Regions from separate parts of the Halomonas sp. ATBC28 genome, predicted to be linked through region 1. Evidence: predicted binding sites of a transcription regulator. Region 1 holds the regulator's gene; each other region holds the start of a gene.
What was found. The regulator FNR, encoded in region 1, switches genes on or off when oxygen is low (the NO sensors DNR and NnrR bind a similar motif). The targets are predictions, from matches to a motif close to TTGATNTANATCAA.

Region 1 (5,339 bases):
CTCTGGGGTTAAGCGTGGAGCTGCTATCTGGTGACACCGAAGATGCCGTGGAAAGCCTGGCCGATCAGCTCAATATTGCCATCTGGCATGCGGGCACCAGCCCAGAAGGCAAGCTGGCCCGGATGAAAGAGCTTCAAGCCGCAGGCGAAACCGTGGCGATGATTGGTGACGGCATTAACGACGTGCCGGTGTTAGCCGGTGCCGATGTGGCGATTGCCATGAATGGCGCAACGGATCTAGCCCGCACCCGCGCCGACGCAGTGCTGCTCAGCCCACGTCTGATGCGGATTTTTGAGGCCATCGAGATTTCCCGCGCCACCCGGCGTATCATGCGCCAGAACATGATTTGGTCAGTGTGCTACAACTTTTCGGCGCTGCCGCTGGCGGCAATGGGTCTGGTGCCGCCCTGGCTAGCCGCAATTGGAATGTCGCTTAGCTCGCTAGTAGTGGTGGGTAATGCCCTGCGACTGTCGCGCTGGCGACCTCAGCACGCGCCAACGCTCGACACTTCAACACCGGTGGCCGCATGACGATTCTTTATCTGCTGATCCCGCTTTCCCTGATTTTGCTGGGCCTCGCCGTCTGGGCGTTTTTCTGGGCGGTGAAAAATGATCAGTTCGATGACCTAGAAGGCCCAGCGCACCGCATTCTATTTGATGAGGATGAAAACGATCTTAGCCCTGAGCAGCGCCGCCAGCGTCAGCAAACCAAGCAAAAAAACGCTGCGCCATCCGATGCAAACTCACCCGACGACCCAGAGCCCCGTTCATGAATCCGACAGGGCTTGATCTGCCGCCGCTCATGGCGGCGTTTGTGTTCGGCTTGATGGGTGGCGCCCACTGTATCGGCATGTGTGGCGGCATTATGAGTGCGCTCACCTTTGCAGTACCCCCTAGCATGCGCCACCCGGCACGCATGGGGGGCCTGCTGCTCAGCTATAACGCAGGCCGTATTATTAGCTATATGAGCGCAGGCGCGCTGGTGGCGCTGCTAGGCACGCTGTTTTCCCTTTCTGCTACGGCACGCCTGCTGCTGCAGATATTTGCCGCGCTGATGCTGATCTTAATGGCACTGTATATCGCCAACTGGTGGAAAGGGCTGCTCAAAATTGAGGCCGTTGGCCGGCGACTATGGCGCTTTATCGAACCCGTGGGGCGTCGCTTGATGCCCGTAGTGCATATTCCCCAAGCCTTCGCCCTGGGAGCGCTCTGGGGCTGGCTCCCCTGCGGGTTGGTCTACTCCATGTTGGCCTGGAGCTTAGCGATTGCCGACCCGCTTCAGGGCGCTCTACTCATGGGCGCCTTTGGGCTTGGCACCCTACCTGCGCTGCTTGCCACTGGCCTGGCTGCCCGCCAGCTCAGCCATTTGATACGTCACCCCGCGACCCGCAGCGTGGCAGCGCTGACAATTATCGCTTTTGCACTGTGGCAACTGTGGACGCTTTCGGTACACAACCTCTAATAGCATGACGTGGCTCAACATTTACCTCCTAACCACGGGTTAGGCTAGCGGCATTTCCTAACGTCGGAGCGCCCCTTCATGCCCGTTCATACCCCTGCTGCCTTGCCTCTTGCACCCGCTGCTGCCGCAGCCCCTATGCAGCCGGTGTGGGACGAAGCGTTACTGCGTCGCTACGACACCAACGGCCCACGCTACACCTCCTACCCCACGGCGCTGTCGTTTCACGACCAATTTACCCCTGGCGACCTGACCCAGGCATTGGAGCGCAGCAATGCCAGTAAGCGTCCGCTCTCTCTGTACGTTCATGTGCCCTTCTGCCGCAAGATCTGCTTCTACTGCGCGTGTAATAAAATCGCTACCAAAAACACTGCCCTTGCCGAGCCCTATATAGCCCGGCTTGACCGTGAAATGGTGCTGACCGCACGCCACTTGGATACATCACGACCGGTGGAGCAGTTGCATTGGGGCGGCGGCACGCCGACATTTCTCAGTTTGAACCAGATGGGCGACCTGATTGATCGACTGGATGCACGTTTTGGTCTTTCATCGTCTGCTGATCGCGATTACGCAATTGAAATAGATCCTCGCGAAGCGGATGTGTTTACGCTGCGCCATCTCGAATCCCTCGGCTTTAATCGCATCAGCCTGGGCGTGCAGGATTTAAGCCCGCTGGTGCAGAAAGCGATTAACCGTATTCAGCCTCGGGTACTTACCGAAACGCTGATGGAGGAGGCGCATCGCCTGGGCTTTCGCTCGCTCAATCTCGACCTAATTTATGGCTTGCCATTTCAGACTGAAAAGAGCTTTGCCAACACCCTACGCCAGGTGATCGAGCTCAACCCGGCGCGCCTTTCTGTGTTTAATTACGCGCATATGCCCGAGCGTTTTGCCCCGCAGCGGCGCATTAATGTCGATGACTTGCCAGGCGGAGAAGAGAAGCTAGCGATTCTGCGCACCACCATCGAAATGCTCACCGCAGCTGGCTATGTGCATATCGGTATGGATCACTTTGCCCGCCCTGACGATAGCCTGGCTATTGCCCAGCGCGAAGGCTCGCTGCAGCGCAACTTCCAGGGCTACTCCAGCCATGCTCAGTGCGACTTAATCGGGCTTGGCGTATCGGCGATTTCGCGCATTGATGACGTCTATGCGCAGAACCCGAGCGATCTGGCAAGCTACGAAGCGACGCTGGATCAGGGGCAGCTTGCCACCGTGCGTGGCATACGCTTAAGTGATGACGACCTGATCCGGCGGGACGTGATTGAGCGGCTGATGTGCGATATGGGCATTGACCTGGCCGCCGTTAGTCAACGCTGGAACATCGATGCCCCCCGCTACTTTGCGCCAGCGCTTGAGCGCCTGCAGAGCGCCGAACAGGATGGCCTGCTGACCCGCCGCGGTGATCAGCTTAACGCCACGCCGACGGGGCGGCTGCTGATTCGCCATATAGCAATGGCGTTTGATACCCATCTTTCCGGGCAAACGGGACAACAGTATTCTAAGATTGTTTAATCACCTTATTGCAGGCATGCTAAAGCGACTATAATAAGTAAGGATTTTCTAATTGATAAGCGGGACCCTCTCAAGGAGCAAAGCATGTTGGAACCCATGAGCCGTCGGCGCTCGCTACTCCATGAAGCTCGCTGCCAAACCTGCAGTTTGAGCTCACTGTGCCTGCCACTTGCCCTTGAGCTGGACGACGTGGGGCAGTTCGACGCCATTATTCGTCGTCGCGCGCCGCTGAAAAAAGGCGAACCGCTGTTTCGTCAGGGCGACACCTTTACCAGCGTTTACGCAGTCCGTTCGGGCAGTTTGAAACAGATCACCGCCGAAGGTAACGGCAGCGAGCAGTTGACCAATTTCTACCTGCCCAGTGAATTGGTGGGGTTGGATGGCATTGACGAAGAGCATTACCCCGGTAGCGTTATCGCCCTGGAAACGACCACCGTCTGCGAGATTCCTTTTGACCGCCTGGACTTACTCTCGGAGGAGCTACCCGAACTGCGTGGCCAGCTTTATCGTAGCATGAGCAAAGAGTTGCGCGATGACCGGCGTATGATGCGGCTACTTTCGCGTAAAACCGCCGATCAGCGGCTAGCAAGTTTTTTGATTACCCTCTCGGATCGTTTTCGTCGCCGGGGCTACTCGCCTTACAGCTTTCGCCTCTCAATGCCCAGGGCTGATATCGGCAACTACCTGGGCTTAGCGGTGGAAACGGTCAGCCGCATACTAAGCCGCTTTCAGCAGCAGAGCGTGGTGGCGGTCTCCGGGCGAGAGGTCAACATTCTCGATATGCCGCGCTTGATTACCCTCGCCGAAGAGGAAGAGCAAACAGTTAGCTGACGTTAAAGGCTTGGATACGCCCCGCCAGTAGCTCTGCTTGCTTGGCCTCAAGGCCTTCAAAATCGAACAGGCTGCGGTCGGCCAACTGGGAAGGGGCAATGTTGGTGACAGCCTTGAACATGCTCTCCAGGCGGCCAGGAAACTTTTTGTCCCACTCGGCGAGCATCTCTTTGACCACCTGACGCTGCATATTAGGCTGTGAACCGCACAGGTTGCAGGGAATAATCGGAAACGCCATCAGCCGCGAAAACTCGGCGATATCAGCCTCTTTGCAGTAGGCCAACGGCCGAATAACGATATTCTTCCCATCATCGGATAGCAGCTTTGGCGGCATCGCTTTCAGGTTGCCGCCAAAGAACATATTGAGAAACAGTGTTTCGAGAATATCTTCCCGGTGATGGCCCAGGGCTATCTTATTGGCGCCAATCTCTTCGGCAAAGCCATACAACGAGCCGCGCCGCAGCCGTGAACAAAGCGCGCAGGTGGTTTTACCTTCCGGGGTTTTCTCTTTTACCACCGAGTAAGTATCGCGCTCGACAATGTGGTACTCCACGCCCTGCTTATCCAGATACGCAGGCAATACGTGCTCGGGAAAACCCGGCTGTTTTTGATCCAGATTGACCGCTACCAGCGAAAAATTGACCGGCGCATTGCGCTGCAAATTGCGCAAAATCTCCAGCATCGTGTAGCTGTCCTTTCCACCGGAGAGGCAGACCATTACGCGATCACCTTCATTGATCATTTGATAATCAATGATCGCATTGCCCACTTCTCGGCGCAGACGCTTTTGCAGCTTGTTAAATTCACGCTTCTGCTTCGCATCAGCCAGCTCAGGCTGGTCGTGCTCAGCGTCAGCTGGGGTGGCTCCAACCGTATCAAGGTGAGCAGGATCAAAGTGATCAAGAGTTTGCATGGTATAAGCACTGCCGAGGGTAGAAGGCGTGAGAGAAAAAAGTAATAACTATTCTAACAACACTCACCGCCTGACCCAACTAATCAGACGTAGCCACACAAGATATCGCAATTGGAAGTGACTATTTTGACCGCTGCACCATACCTCGGTGCGAGGGCAGCTTGGAGCGAGGGTCTTTTGTCATGGATGACAAAAGTAGCGCCCAGGGAGGGGTTCACAGCGCCCTCGCGGAAAGCTGTCCTCGCCACGACGAAAGAGACTACTATGCCACCTGCGCCATAATACGCTGCAGGCGCATATACAGCAGTGCGCTGGCGGTGGCCTCTCCAAGCACACTCTGCATGCCCATGACGGGTACTTGCCAGCATGCCAACGCCTGGGCGAAGCTGCTGGGCGCTTCGACCTCCGGGTGCAAACGGCGCAGTTGGCGCTGATGCAGTTTTGCCACATCGACCTGGGCGTTGGGCAGGGCAAAATTCAGCCGCTTACTGAGTAGTGCATTCAATGCTCCAATGCGCTTCTCTAACTGCCAGCCAACGATGGGCCGATTGCCGATAAATTCTACTAGCGCGCTCAAGTTATCACTATTTGGTGGCAGTATCTCCCCCGCCTCGCACAGCAA
Region 2 (5,339 bases), on a different contig from region 1:
AACCAAACGTTCTCGCCAAAAAACTCTGTGCGATCACCATGGAAAAATACATCAGGAGGGCATGAAAGGCGGTGGGAAGCGTCGGGCCATACGCTTTCTGTAAATACATGCCAATCCCACCTGCTGATGGGAAGGTATTGGACATTTTAACGTAAGAATAAGCGCTGAAAGAGACAATGACGGCAGCGGCCAGAAAGGCTAGAGGAAATAGCCGACCAGTCATTTCGGCCATTTGGCCGGTTAGCGCAAAAATACCGGCCCCAATCATCACGCCGGTGCCTAATGCAACGGCACCGACCAACGAAAGACTGTTTTCTTTATATTGTGGCGTTCTATCCTGCCCAACCATGAAAGCGACTCCTTGTATTAACGGCAACCACAGCAGCAATAACTGCCGAGGACTCCTGTGCGGTGTTTTTTGATGCTATATAAATTAAATATAGAACCTATGTGCAGCCACATGGCAAATGACTAACGGAAGGTCTGATTTTGCGAGGCCACAGGCAAGCAGCTCTTACCCTAAACTAGCTAGTCTTGCTCCTGGTTGTGTCATGTAGCCGTTATGACTATTAATGACAGCTCCAAGGTTCCTGTTTAGCGTTGTCTTTAACGTTCTGATCGACGAAACGGTAATACTCCTTCTTAAAGCGGTTCCACCGATCAGCGCTGACCTGTATGTCATGGAGCTTGAGAATTTTTTCAACGTCATCGATGCAGAGCCTCAGCGCATCGTAAGCAAGGCTGATATTTCGGTTTTTCTCGTTGTAGACCACCTTATCCATTCCATAGAGTCGGTCGATATCTGACAGCGCTTCTTCAATGCGTTTGGATTTACTAGGCTTGATTTTTAAATTCCGAGTCACCAGTGTGTTTTTGGAAACACCCAAGCGGTGCTCTTGTTGTGTCGTTTTCATGGTCTTTCTCCCAGGCGCGTACATGTATATATAGAGTGGTTCAGTCCTTGTCTATTTTGTCCTTATGACCGCCGTGGTGTTTATGCATGAAAATATGCATCAGTGGGCATGCTGCCAAAAAGAGGAAAGGTAAGAACTGAAATAGGTGGAGACGGTGCTCGGTTCCAATCAGGTATCCCGCCCAAATGACAAACCCAGCAAGTGGCACCCACAACATCAGCAAACGACTACTTGTACTGTTACTCATAATCACCTCAGTAACTCGCCCAAAGAGCCAACAGCAGTTAAGGCCGTTGGTTTGGGAAAAATCAAATAAATAACCCCAATAACAGCATGGATGATTTGTCTGAACGCAACCTGAACAGCATCGGAGGGAAATATGATCCTGATCAAGCGCCTCGCAAAAAGTAGGCGATAATTACCCAAGCGGTATCCATAGCCTCATTCCCATCATCATTAGGTTTTCGGTGAGCGATACAAAGCTTAATGGGTATTACTGTTGCCGACACAGGCGCACTTGAGCTCACGTTTATCGAGGTATATCGCTTTAAAGACAGAACCTGTCACACGGTGCCAACGAATAGCGCCAGTGGCGCAGCCAGCCAGATAAGCGTATCGGCCAGCAATTAGTAGCTTCGGAAGTATCTAGGCGTGAAGGTAAACGTAACTGAAGGGGACTTGGCGCTGGGCGTGCAGGTCATAGTTGAGAAACATGGCGCTAAAGCTCGCTACGCCCTGCAGCTTTTGCAGACCCGGGGGTATGATCGCTGTGGCTACGGCATACTCTAGCACGCGTGCAGTGAATATTATGCACTGAACCTCCCAACTGGCAGAAAAATCGATGAGTAACGCAGTGGCAAAAATTGCCAGCACAGGGCGATAGGTGGTCGCATTAGGGTCTGAAACGCTAACTCCCAGGTGCTCATGAAGCTCTTCATAGCCGCCAATACGTTCATAGCCCAGATATCCCTGGGAAATCGTATCGACATGTTCCTGCTCTGTAAACGCGTCAATCTCTTATCGCGAAGTCAGCAGGTTTACGTTCACCTAAGGCCCATGTGCACGAGCAGGTCAACGATCTACAAGCCAAACGGACATATGTACTCTCCTGTTTGCAACCATAAGCGCGAGCGCTGGAGTGGGTCGTTGTCACCGTTATGAACCTCTTAGTTGTTTATTAACACTATATTGCTTACCTAACATAATAATCTAACTCCCTTCCACAGCCTTCAGATCAAATATGTGGCGCGACGAAAACTTTATTGTGAAGTGAGCCAGTCGATCTTACTAAGCCTGAAGGCGCCTCAGTCGTTAGGTAATAAGTTTATTTTATATGAAATTTGTTAACTTCCATGTCTCAACATAAACATTTGAGATTCGCTAAAGTGTATATTTATTCGCTGACAATGCGAAGTTGGTTTTCTAAGTAAGGGCTAGCATTCGCCGGGAGCAGGTTTGTCGGAGTTAAAAGGACCAAGAGGTTGTTTTCTACTTAATAACACAAGTGGGCGGTTGAGACGGTAGCTAACAGTGTGGTGACCCATAAGGTGACTAAGAAAATTTGTTATAGGGCATAGACACTATTATTTACTCTGGGGGTATTCCAGTTTGTATTGGAAAGGGGTTCTCAATACTTTCGTCTGCTTGGTGACGCCTTTGCTCTTGTGTCCATAATGTCTTGAGATAATTCACCACATCTCGTATCTCGCTGGGAGCCAAAACTTCCTGATACGCTGGCATCGTTAGCCTATCGGTTTTATTCCAGGGGTCGCGCCAACCCTCGGCAATAATTCGGTAGAGCATGGCATCAGAGTGTTTCCAGGTATGGCCCTCTGGCCCATGTGGTGGAGCAGGTAACTCGCCTAGAGCATTTTGCTCTTCCCAGTTGGGCATGCCTTCGCCTTGTGTACCGTGGCAACTAGCACAGTATTGTCGGTAAACTCTTTTTCCGTCTTCCAGCTGAGGAGTATCGCTTGAAAAAGGACGGTCCTCAGCCATGGCGTGCCCCACAACCATTAGCGTCAGCCATGAGGCAGTGAAAAAACAGTGCTTACGCATCGGGATAAGTCCAGGATTGGCCTTCGTCTTCACTGTGTAGAAGTTCCCCTTTCTGGTTTAAACCATAGAGAGTGTCTTTGGCGGAGAGTGTGAGTGCAACGAGCTCTGTGCCGTCACCAGCTACTTGTTGCCACTCTTGACCACCCGTTTCACTACGCCATAGTCCTTGCTGTGTAACCACATAGACTCGCTTTGGGTTGCCAAGGCTATAAGCCACATCATAGACGCTGCCAGCATCAAGTGCTCCGGTCGGTCTCCAACCGCAAAAGCAGTCCATCGATAGACGCACCGCATCGTCCGATACCCCGTAGAGCCAGCCGGTCTGCATGCTGCCTTCCATGTCAGAGTGGACGAGTCGGTTAATCTTTTGTGAAGGACCACTGTCCATTTTTTTCCAGGTGGTGCCAGCATCCTCGCTTTGGTAGATGCCGTCTTCTTCAATTACCGCATAAAGTGTTTCGTTCTGACGGCGATGTACAGCTAGCGCAGTAACCTCTCGGCTAGGTAGGTTAGCGCTAAGCTCTTGCCAGGTTTCTCCATTGTCGGTGCTACGCTGCACCCCGATTGAGGGGCCTGCGATATAGAGCGCTTGCGGATCAGTGGAGGGGACCGATACCGCGCGCAACTGGCCTTCATTCACGTCTTCGGGCAAGGGAATCGCATTCCAGGTCATGCCTTCATCGGCACGCTGGAATAGTTGGTTAGCCTCAATTTTAAACAGTCGTTTGCCTGTTACGTCATATTGCAGTGCAAGCAACCCTTCTTCAGTTGCCAAGGCCGTAATGGCGCTGCCAAAGCTGACTGCGGCCAAGCCTGTCAGTAAGAAGACACGTAAAAAACGACTCACGATCATGTGCATTTCAATATTTCCTTAAATAACGATTAGCCGATAACACCTAGGGCAGGGAAAGTACGCAATAACCAATATGACAGCTCGGATAGTTTGCCTGTGATCATTAAGCTACCCATCAGAATCATGATCAACCCAGCCGCTATATGTATGAAATGCCCCCAGCGACGCAGGAATTTCTGGTGCTTTATGAAGCGATCGAGCGAAATAGCACTCAGCATGAAGGGCACACCCAGACCCAAAGAATAAACGCCGAGCAACGCCATGCCGCTCCAGGCGTTGGCCGTGGAAGCGCTGACGGTAAGAATGGCACCCAAAATCGGGCCAATGCAGGGGGTCCAGCCAAATGCAAACGCTAAACCAAGCAGATAAGCCGCACTGCGGCTTCCGCCGACGTCCTTCAGTCGACCCATAAACCGCCATTCTTGCTGAAACCAGCGCCACGGCATGAGCCCGGTCATGAAGGCACCAAACAGGATGACGATAAGGCCACCGACTAGGTTTGCTTCTTGGCGATACACCAACAGCAGACGACCAATGGCTGTGGCACTGGCTCCCAGCATCAAAAAAACGGTTGAAAAACCGAGCACGAACCACATTGACTGGGTTAATACCCGAAGACGCTCTCGTCTATCCGCTTCCTGTAGTTGTCCGAGCGAGCGGCCGGTCATGAATGAAAGATAGCCAGGCACAAGTGGCAAAACACAGGGCGAAATAAACGAGATCAGGCCTGCCAGAAAGGCAGTGGCAAGTCCTATATTGGCTACTTCAAGCATTATCCTTTACCTATGCTAGGCTTGGAATTTTGACGAGGACTGCTTGATTGACTCGCTTTGATCTACTATTTGGTGAGTGGTGGGCGCTGTGTCGGCATTCACTTCTGAAGCGTCTTCTACCTGGGCCTGAACATTGGTAGCGTCGCTTTGCTCGGTCGCTTCACCTTTTTTGTCTTTGCACTTCATTATGCATAGGCCTAATCCGCACATAATGAGACATGGCAATAGGCTCAATAGAATAGGCGCGATGCCGAGCAAGACCAGGTTATCCCAGCCAAAAGCAAGGCCGCCAGCCACTGCCACGCCACCCAGCAACATCAGGCCGCGAGGCCCTGTCAACAGGCCTTGTAGCCCCGATTTTTGTTTGCTCTGTTGGGTTTTGTCGTCACAACAACTCATGGTGCTACCTCATTATCTGGTTGCAATCATTTCGGTAAGAAAGTCGATCATGTCTTGAGTGTTCCACTCGGCTTCCCCCACGAGGCGCCCAATTTCTTTGCCTTGGCGGTCAAGTAGAAGCGTCGTGGGAATACCTACAGCCCCAAGATCTGCACTAGCCATCCCGGTTTTATCTATATAGGGAGCCAGATGCTCAATGCCTATCTCTTGATAAAATTCATTAACAATCTCGATCCCCTTACGGTCGATCGATAAGGCGACCACTTCAAAATTATCGCTGCCAAGCTCAGCCTGGAGGGCATCTAAAGTGGGCATTTCCTCTCGACAAGGCCCACACCATGT
Region 3 (5,339 bases), on a different contig from region 1:
GGAGCACGGTGTGCTTGCAATGGACGTTTATGCGTTTAGCTGATCGCTACCCCTAACGATTCAGGTTGTGCTGCTCTGGAAGGCTTGAGATCACGCATTAACAGCGCAAACTCAAGCTGTTCAGGGGTAATGCTGACCTTGGGAACGGGGATTCGCACGCGATGCCCAGAACCAGGTGCTGCGCTCTGCGCTTCACCTCGTAAGTTCTCGATATGCTCGAGCACGAAGCGGTGATTGCCACCTGGCAGCATCAGCTCCATGCCATCCCCTACTTCAAAGCGGTTTTTAACTTCTACCTCTAACCTGCCACGAGCCGGATCAAAACCCAGCACTTCACCGACAAACTGTTGGTGAACGCCGATGGAGTTCCCCTGCTCATAGCTTTGGTACTCACCGTGCACATGGCGTTGATAGAAGCCCTCGGTGTAGCCTCTATTCGCCAGGTTCTCAAGTTCATCCATTAGCCGTTTGTTAAAGGGGCGCCCAGCGACGGCGTCATCAATGGCTTGTCGATAAACTTGCGCTGTACGCGCGACGTAGTAATAGGACTTGGTGCGTCCTTCAATCTTTAGTGACGCCACGCCCATTTGCGTCAGCCGAGCCACGTGCTGCACCGCGCGCAGATCCTTGGAGTTCATGATGTAGGTGCCGTGTTCATCTTCATGCACAGGCATCAGCTTGCCAGGGCGGGAAACGTCTTCAATCAGCGCCGAAAGCTCATCTGGGCTGCCGGCCGCAGCGCTACCACTTCCTTGGGCGGCTATTAAGTCGCCCGTGTCATCGTGGGTTGCCGCTATGGTGTTGTATTTCCAGCGACACGCGTTGGTGCAGGTGCCTTGATTAGGGTCGCGATGATTGAAATAACCCGACAGCAGGCAACGCCCTGAATAGGCGATACACAGTGCGCCGTGAACAAAGGTTTCGATCTCTAAGCCTGGGCACTGTTCGCGTATTTCGCCGATCTCTTCCAGTGATAGCTCCCTAGACAAAATGATGCGGCTGATACCCTGCCGCTGCCAGAATTGGGCGGCAGCCCAGTTGACGACGTTCGATTGCACCGAGAGGTGGATAGGTTGATCCGGCCAGCGGTCACGAACCATCATAATCAAACCGGGATCCGACATAATCAGCGCATCGGGCCCTGCCTCGATCACCGGCGCCATATCCTGGAGATAGGTTTTCAGTTTGCTGTTGTGAGGGGCAATATTGGAGGCAACGTAAAACTGCTTGCCTCGGGCATGGGCATACTCGATACCACGATGTAAGTTATCAATTTTAAAATCGTTGTTGCGCACTCTGAGGGAATAGCGCGGCTGCCCCGCGTAAACCGCATCGGCCCCATAGGCAAAGGCGTAACGCATGTTCTTGAAGGTGCCTGCAGGGGAAAGTAGTTCGGGAGCTTGCTTCAGTCGTTCGGGGGCTTGCATAGACAGTCACCGTAATCAGGACGATGGCTCGCAGCGGACTGCGATGAAAGGCCAGGATTATAACCAGCCCAAACCCGCCGTTTTGGCAAGCTCACCGCTTCCGTGACCTAGATCAAAAAGTGGCGGTAGAGTGACGTCAGTTAAGCGGTAGGACGACGTTTAAGGGTTGTCCTACGGTCGTGATACGCCACCGCTAACCCGCTGCCCATTATCAAGGCACTGCCTACCCAGACCCAGAGATCCGGCATTTCGCCCCAGAACCACCAGCCCAGCAGTACCGCCCAGAGCATAGCGGTGTAATCAAACGGCGCGGCGATGGCCGCAGGGGCAAACCGGAAGGCCAAGGTGATAAAAGCGGTGGCCGCAACGCCCAATACTCCCGAGGCGAAAAAGCCTACCCAGTGCCACGGCTGGGGTGTCTGCCACACCCAGGGCAGCGTTAGCGCGGTCACCACCAGCGGCACACAGGTCATGTAAAACAGCATTGCCCAGAGGTGTTCGCGGGCGCCGTAGCGCCGGGCGGTAATCATCATCAGCGCATAGAATAGCGCCGCCCCCACCAATACCAGCGCGCCCATCTGAAACGCATCGCCGTTGGGCCGCACCACGATCAGCACCCCCGCAAACCCCACCAAGGATGCGATCAGCACCGGTGGATCAATGCGCTCACCCAACAATGGCACCGAAAGCAGGGTCACAAACAGCGGCGCCACAAAGGCAATCGCCGTGGCCTCCGCCAGGGGGAGCAGCGTTAGCCCCCATACGAAACAGACCATGGTGGCGGTATAAATCAATCCGCGCAGCAAATGGACACCCGGCCGTTTCGTACGCAGCTTGCGTAACCCACCGGCAAAATGGGCAAGCAGCGCAATCAGCGGTAGCGATACCAAGGCACGGAAGAAAATAATCTGCAGTGGCGAGTGCACTTCACCTAACCACTTGGAAACAGCGTCGCCTAGGGCGAGGAAAAGAACGCCCAAACACATGCAGAGTATGCCTTTCAGCGAGGTTGTCACCGCGATCTCCCTGTTCACTGGTCAATACAAAGTGCCAAAAAAGAAAAACCCCGCCAATTAGCCATTGGCGGGGTGATGACGGCCCCCCTTACAAGCTGGCGTTAACGACCATACAGTCCATACCTTGGGAGTGCAGCTCACGGCACGCTTGGCGAGCGCGCTGCTCGTCCAATGCCATTAGCCGGGCGCGATAAACAGGGTTTTGGCCCTCTACCGTGTCTACAGCAATGCGTCCGCCTAAAGTCTGAGCAATCCGCTGAGCCGCCTGCTGCGCCAATTGCCGTGCCTGGGCTTCACGACTGAAAGCACCCACTTGCACCCCCCAGCCACCGCCCGTTTCAGTGACAGAAGCCATCTTGCGTTCACGCTCAATGAACGCTTGAAGTGGGTCGGGCTGTGGATCTTCGCTTGCCGGCGTGGGGCGCTGAATGGTGACAATATCGGCTAGCTGTTCTTCAAGATCGACAACCGGCGTTGAGGGGGTAGAGTTACTCGATGGTGACAATGTTGACGTTTCGACCACCGCCAGCAGGGGTTGGCGTGGCGCTGGCTGCTGTGGTGCCACCGGCTGAGCAGGGGGTGCAAAGGCCATAAATTCCCGCGAGAAGCTGGTGTCACCCATCCAGCTTTGCTGGTCGCGTAGCGACGCACGCAAGAAGCTACGATCCAGCAGATTGGCCATATGGGTATCCCGGGACTGGGATGAAAAACCACCCATGACGACGCCCACCAGCCGCCGATCACCGCGCACTGCGGTAGTGGCCACGTTAAAGCCAGAGGCGCGAATGAACCCCGTTTTTAGGCCATCGGCACCTGGGTAGTCACGCACCAATCGATTGTGGCTGGTGTGCCGGGTGCCGCGGTAGGTAAACTCTTGCAGGCCGAAGTAGTGGTAGTACTGGGGGAAGTCCTGCATCACGCGTACCGAAAGCGTGAGCATATCCCGCGCGGTGGTGATTTGGCCGTCATCCGGCAAGCCAGAGGCATTGCGAAAGGTGGTGGCATGCATGCCCAGCTCGCGTGCCTTGGTGGTCATCATTTGGGCAAAGTGGGCTTCGCTGCCGCCCAGGGCTTCGGCAACCACTGCGGCAACATCATTGGCAGAGCGAACCGCGAGTGCGCGAATAGCGGTATCCACCGGAATTGAGCTGCCCGCCGCCAGCCACAGTTTGACAGCAGGCTTGGCGGCAGCGTAATGGGAAACCGGCAAGGGTTGGTCCAAGCGCAGCGTACCCTCTTCTAACGCTTCAAAGGTTAGATAGAGCGTCATCATTTTGGTAAGCGACGCAGGATAGCGCTGATCGTCAATATTCTCGGCGTAAAGCACTTCGCCATTATCCAGATCAACGACAATACCCGCATAGCGCGGGTTGTCGGCATGCGCAGTAGTGACCATCGCAAGTATGAGCAGCATTAGCATACTCAAAAACCCTATCGCCGACGCTCCCCCGGCAGCGCTTTTTATCCTCGCATACATACCTGCCCCTTGCTTGTTATCAATGCGCTAGTTCGAATCGCTGTTTAACCAACCTGCCGCTGCTTAACTACCATGCCACACTCAAGCTACAACACAAGGCTTGCCCAAGCGGCACGCGACGCTTACTCAATTTAATAATAGGCCGAGTATAGGGTATTAGTACGAAGAATAGACGCCGTTAAGTGTAGAAAACAGAAGATAAATGCGCCCATAAAAAAACCGACCACTGAGGGTCGGTTTTCATTCGCTACCAAAGAGGCCTGGCGCAGAGGATTACTCTTCTGCAGCGGCTTCTTCAACAACCGGACGGTCAACTAGTTCAACGAACGCCATAGGCGCGTTGTCGCCGGTGCGGAAACCGCACTTGAGAATACGGACGTAACCGCCCGGACGCTCGGCATAACGCGGACCCAATTCGTTGAACAGTTTGCCGACGGCTTCTTTAGAGCGCGTGCGGGCAAACGCCAAACGACGGTTTGCAACGCTATCCTGCTTAGACAAGGTGATCAGCGGCTCGATTACGCGACGCAGCTCCTTGGCTTTCGGCAGGGTTGTCTTAATGACTTCATGTTCGACCAGCGAGACAGACATGTTCTTGAACATGGCCTGACGATGCGAGCTGGTGCGATTCAGATGACGACCACTCTTACGATGACGCATGGTTGTAATTCCTTACCAAACTGGGACTCAAGTCGACGCTCACGCGGAGGCTTTGTCGTCCTTCAGGCTTGCCGGTGGCCAATTTTCCAACCGCATGCCAAGGGACAAGCCGCGAGCCGCCAATACATCTTTGATTTCATTCAAAGACTTTTTACCGAGGTTCGGTGTCTTCAACAGCTCAACTTCTGTGCGCTGGATAAGATCACCGATGTAGTAAATATTCTCGGCTTTTAGGCAGTTCGCGCTACGAACGGTCAACTCAAGATCGTCTACGGGGCGCAATAGAATTGGATCGACATGATCCTCTTCCTCTTCGACTTCCTGTTCTTTATCAGCTTCCAGGTCGACGAAGGCGGCCAGCTGCTCTTGCAGGATGGTCGCACTGCGACGGATAGCCTCTTCCGGATCCAGGGTACCGTCGGTTTCCAGATCGATAATTAGCTTATCGAGGTCGGTGCGCTGCTCGACACGAGCGGCCTCAACCGAGTAGGAAACACGGCGGACAGGGCTGAAGGTGGCATCCAGCTGCAGGCGGCCAATGGCACGTGACTCTTCATCAGAGCCGCGCGCGTCAGCCGGTTCGTAGCCACGACCCAGCGCTACCTTAAGCTGAATTTTCAGCTCGGCACCTTCATTGACATGAGCAATGACGTGGTCCGGGTTGACGATTTCGACGCTATGATCAAGCGCAATGTCGCCAGCGGTGACGACGGCTGGGCCCTGCTTGTTCAGCGTGAGCACCGCCTCATCGCGGCTGTG

Region 2: a site for FNR is predicted at 1,294-1,307, ahead of E0L35_RS24835 (DUF2933 domain-containing protein). Genes of this name have one in related genera too.
Region 3: a site for FNR is predicted at 1,530-1,543, ahead of yegQ (tRNA 5-hydroxyuridine modification protein YegQ). Genes of this name have one in related genera too.

What each region holds. Positions count from the first base shown of each region.
Region 1 is NZ_VCQL01000004.1:145,396-150,734, reverse strand. Features, by position in the region: gene E0L35_RS05710 (heavy metal translocating P-type ATPase) at 1-530, shown strand, start outside; gene ccoS (cbb3-type cytochrome oxidase assembly protein CcoS) at 527-772, shown strand; gene E0L35_RS05700 (sulfite exporter TauE/SafE family protein) at 769-1,461, shown strand; gene hemN (oxygen-independent coproporphyrinogen III oxidase) at 1,540-2,973, shown strand; gene fnr (fumarate/nitrate reduction transcriptional regulator Fnr) at 3,058-3,804, shown strand; gene ttcA (tRNA 2-thiocytidine(32) synthetase TtcA) at 3,797-4,717, opposite strand; gene E0L35_RS05680 (DNA polymerase III subunit epsilon) at 4,980-5,339, opposite strand, start outside.
Region 2 is NZ_VCQL01000042.1:1,587-6,925, reverse strand. Features, by position in the region: gene E0L35_RS24845 (APC family permease) at 1-349, opposite strand, end outside; gene E0L35_RS24840 (hypothetical protein) at 570-914, opposite strand; gene E0L35_RS24835 (DUF2933 domain-containing protein) at 955-1,131, opposite strand; gene E0L35_RS24825 (cytochrome c) at 2,502-2,912, opposite strand; gene E0L35_RS24820 (YCF48-related protein) at 2,965-3,831, opposite strand; gene E0L35_RS24815 (cytochrome c biogenesis protein CcdA) at 3,855-4,598, opposite strand; gene E0L35_RS24810 (hypothetical protein) at 4,614-4,997, opposite strand; gene E0L35_RS24805 (TlpA disulfide reductase family protein) at 5,010-5,339, opposite strand, start outside.
Region 3 is NZ_VCQL01000007.1:60,183-65,521, reverse strand. Features, by position in the region: gene E0L35_RS09570 (class III extradiol ring-cleavage dioxygenase) at 1-43, shown strand, start outside; gene yegQ (tRNA 5-hydroxyuridine modification protein YegQ) at 36-1,427, opposite strand; gene E0L35_RS09560 (DMT family transporter) at 1,568-2,443, opposite strand; gene E0L35_RS09555 (D-alanyl-D-alanine carboxypeptidase) at 2,532-3,863, opposite strand; gene rplQ (50S ribosomal protein L17) at 4,194-4,580, opposite strand; gene rpoA (DNA-directed RNA polymerase subunit alpha) at 4,620-5,339, opposite strand, start outside.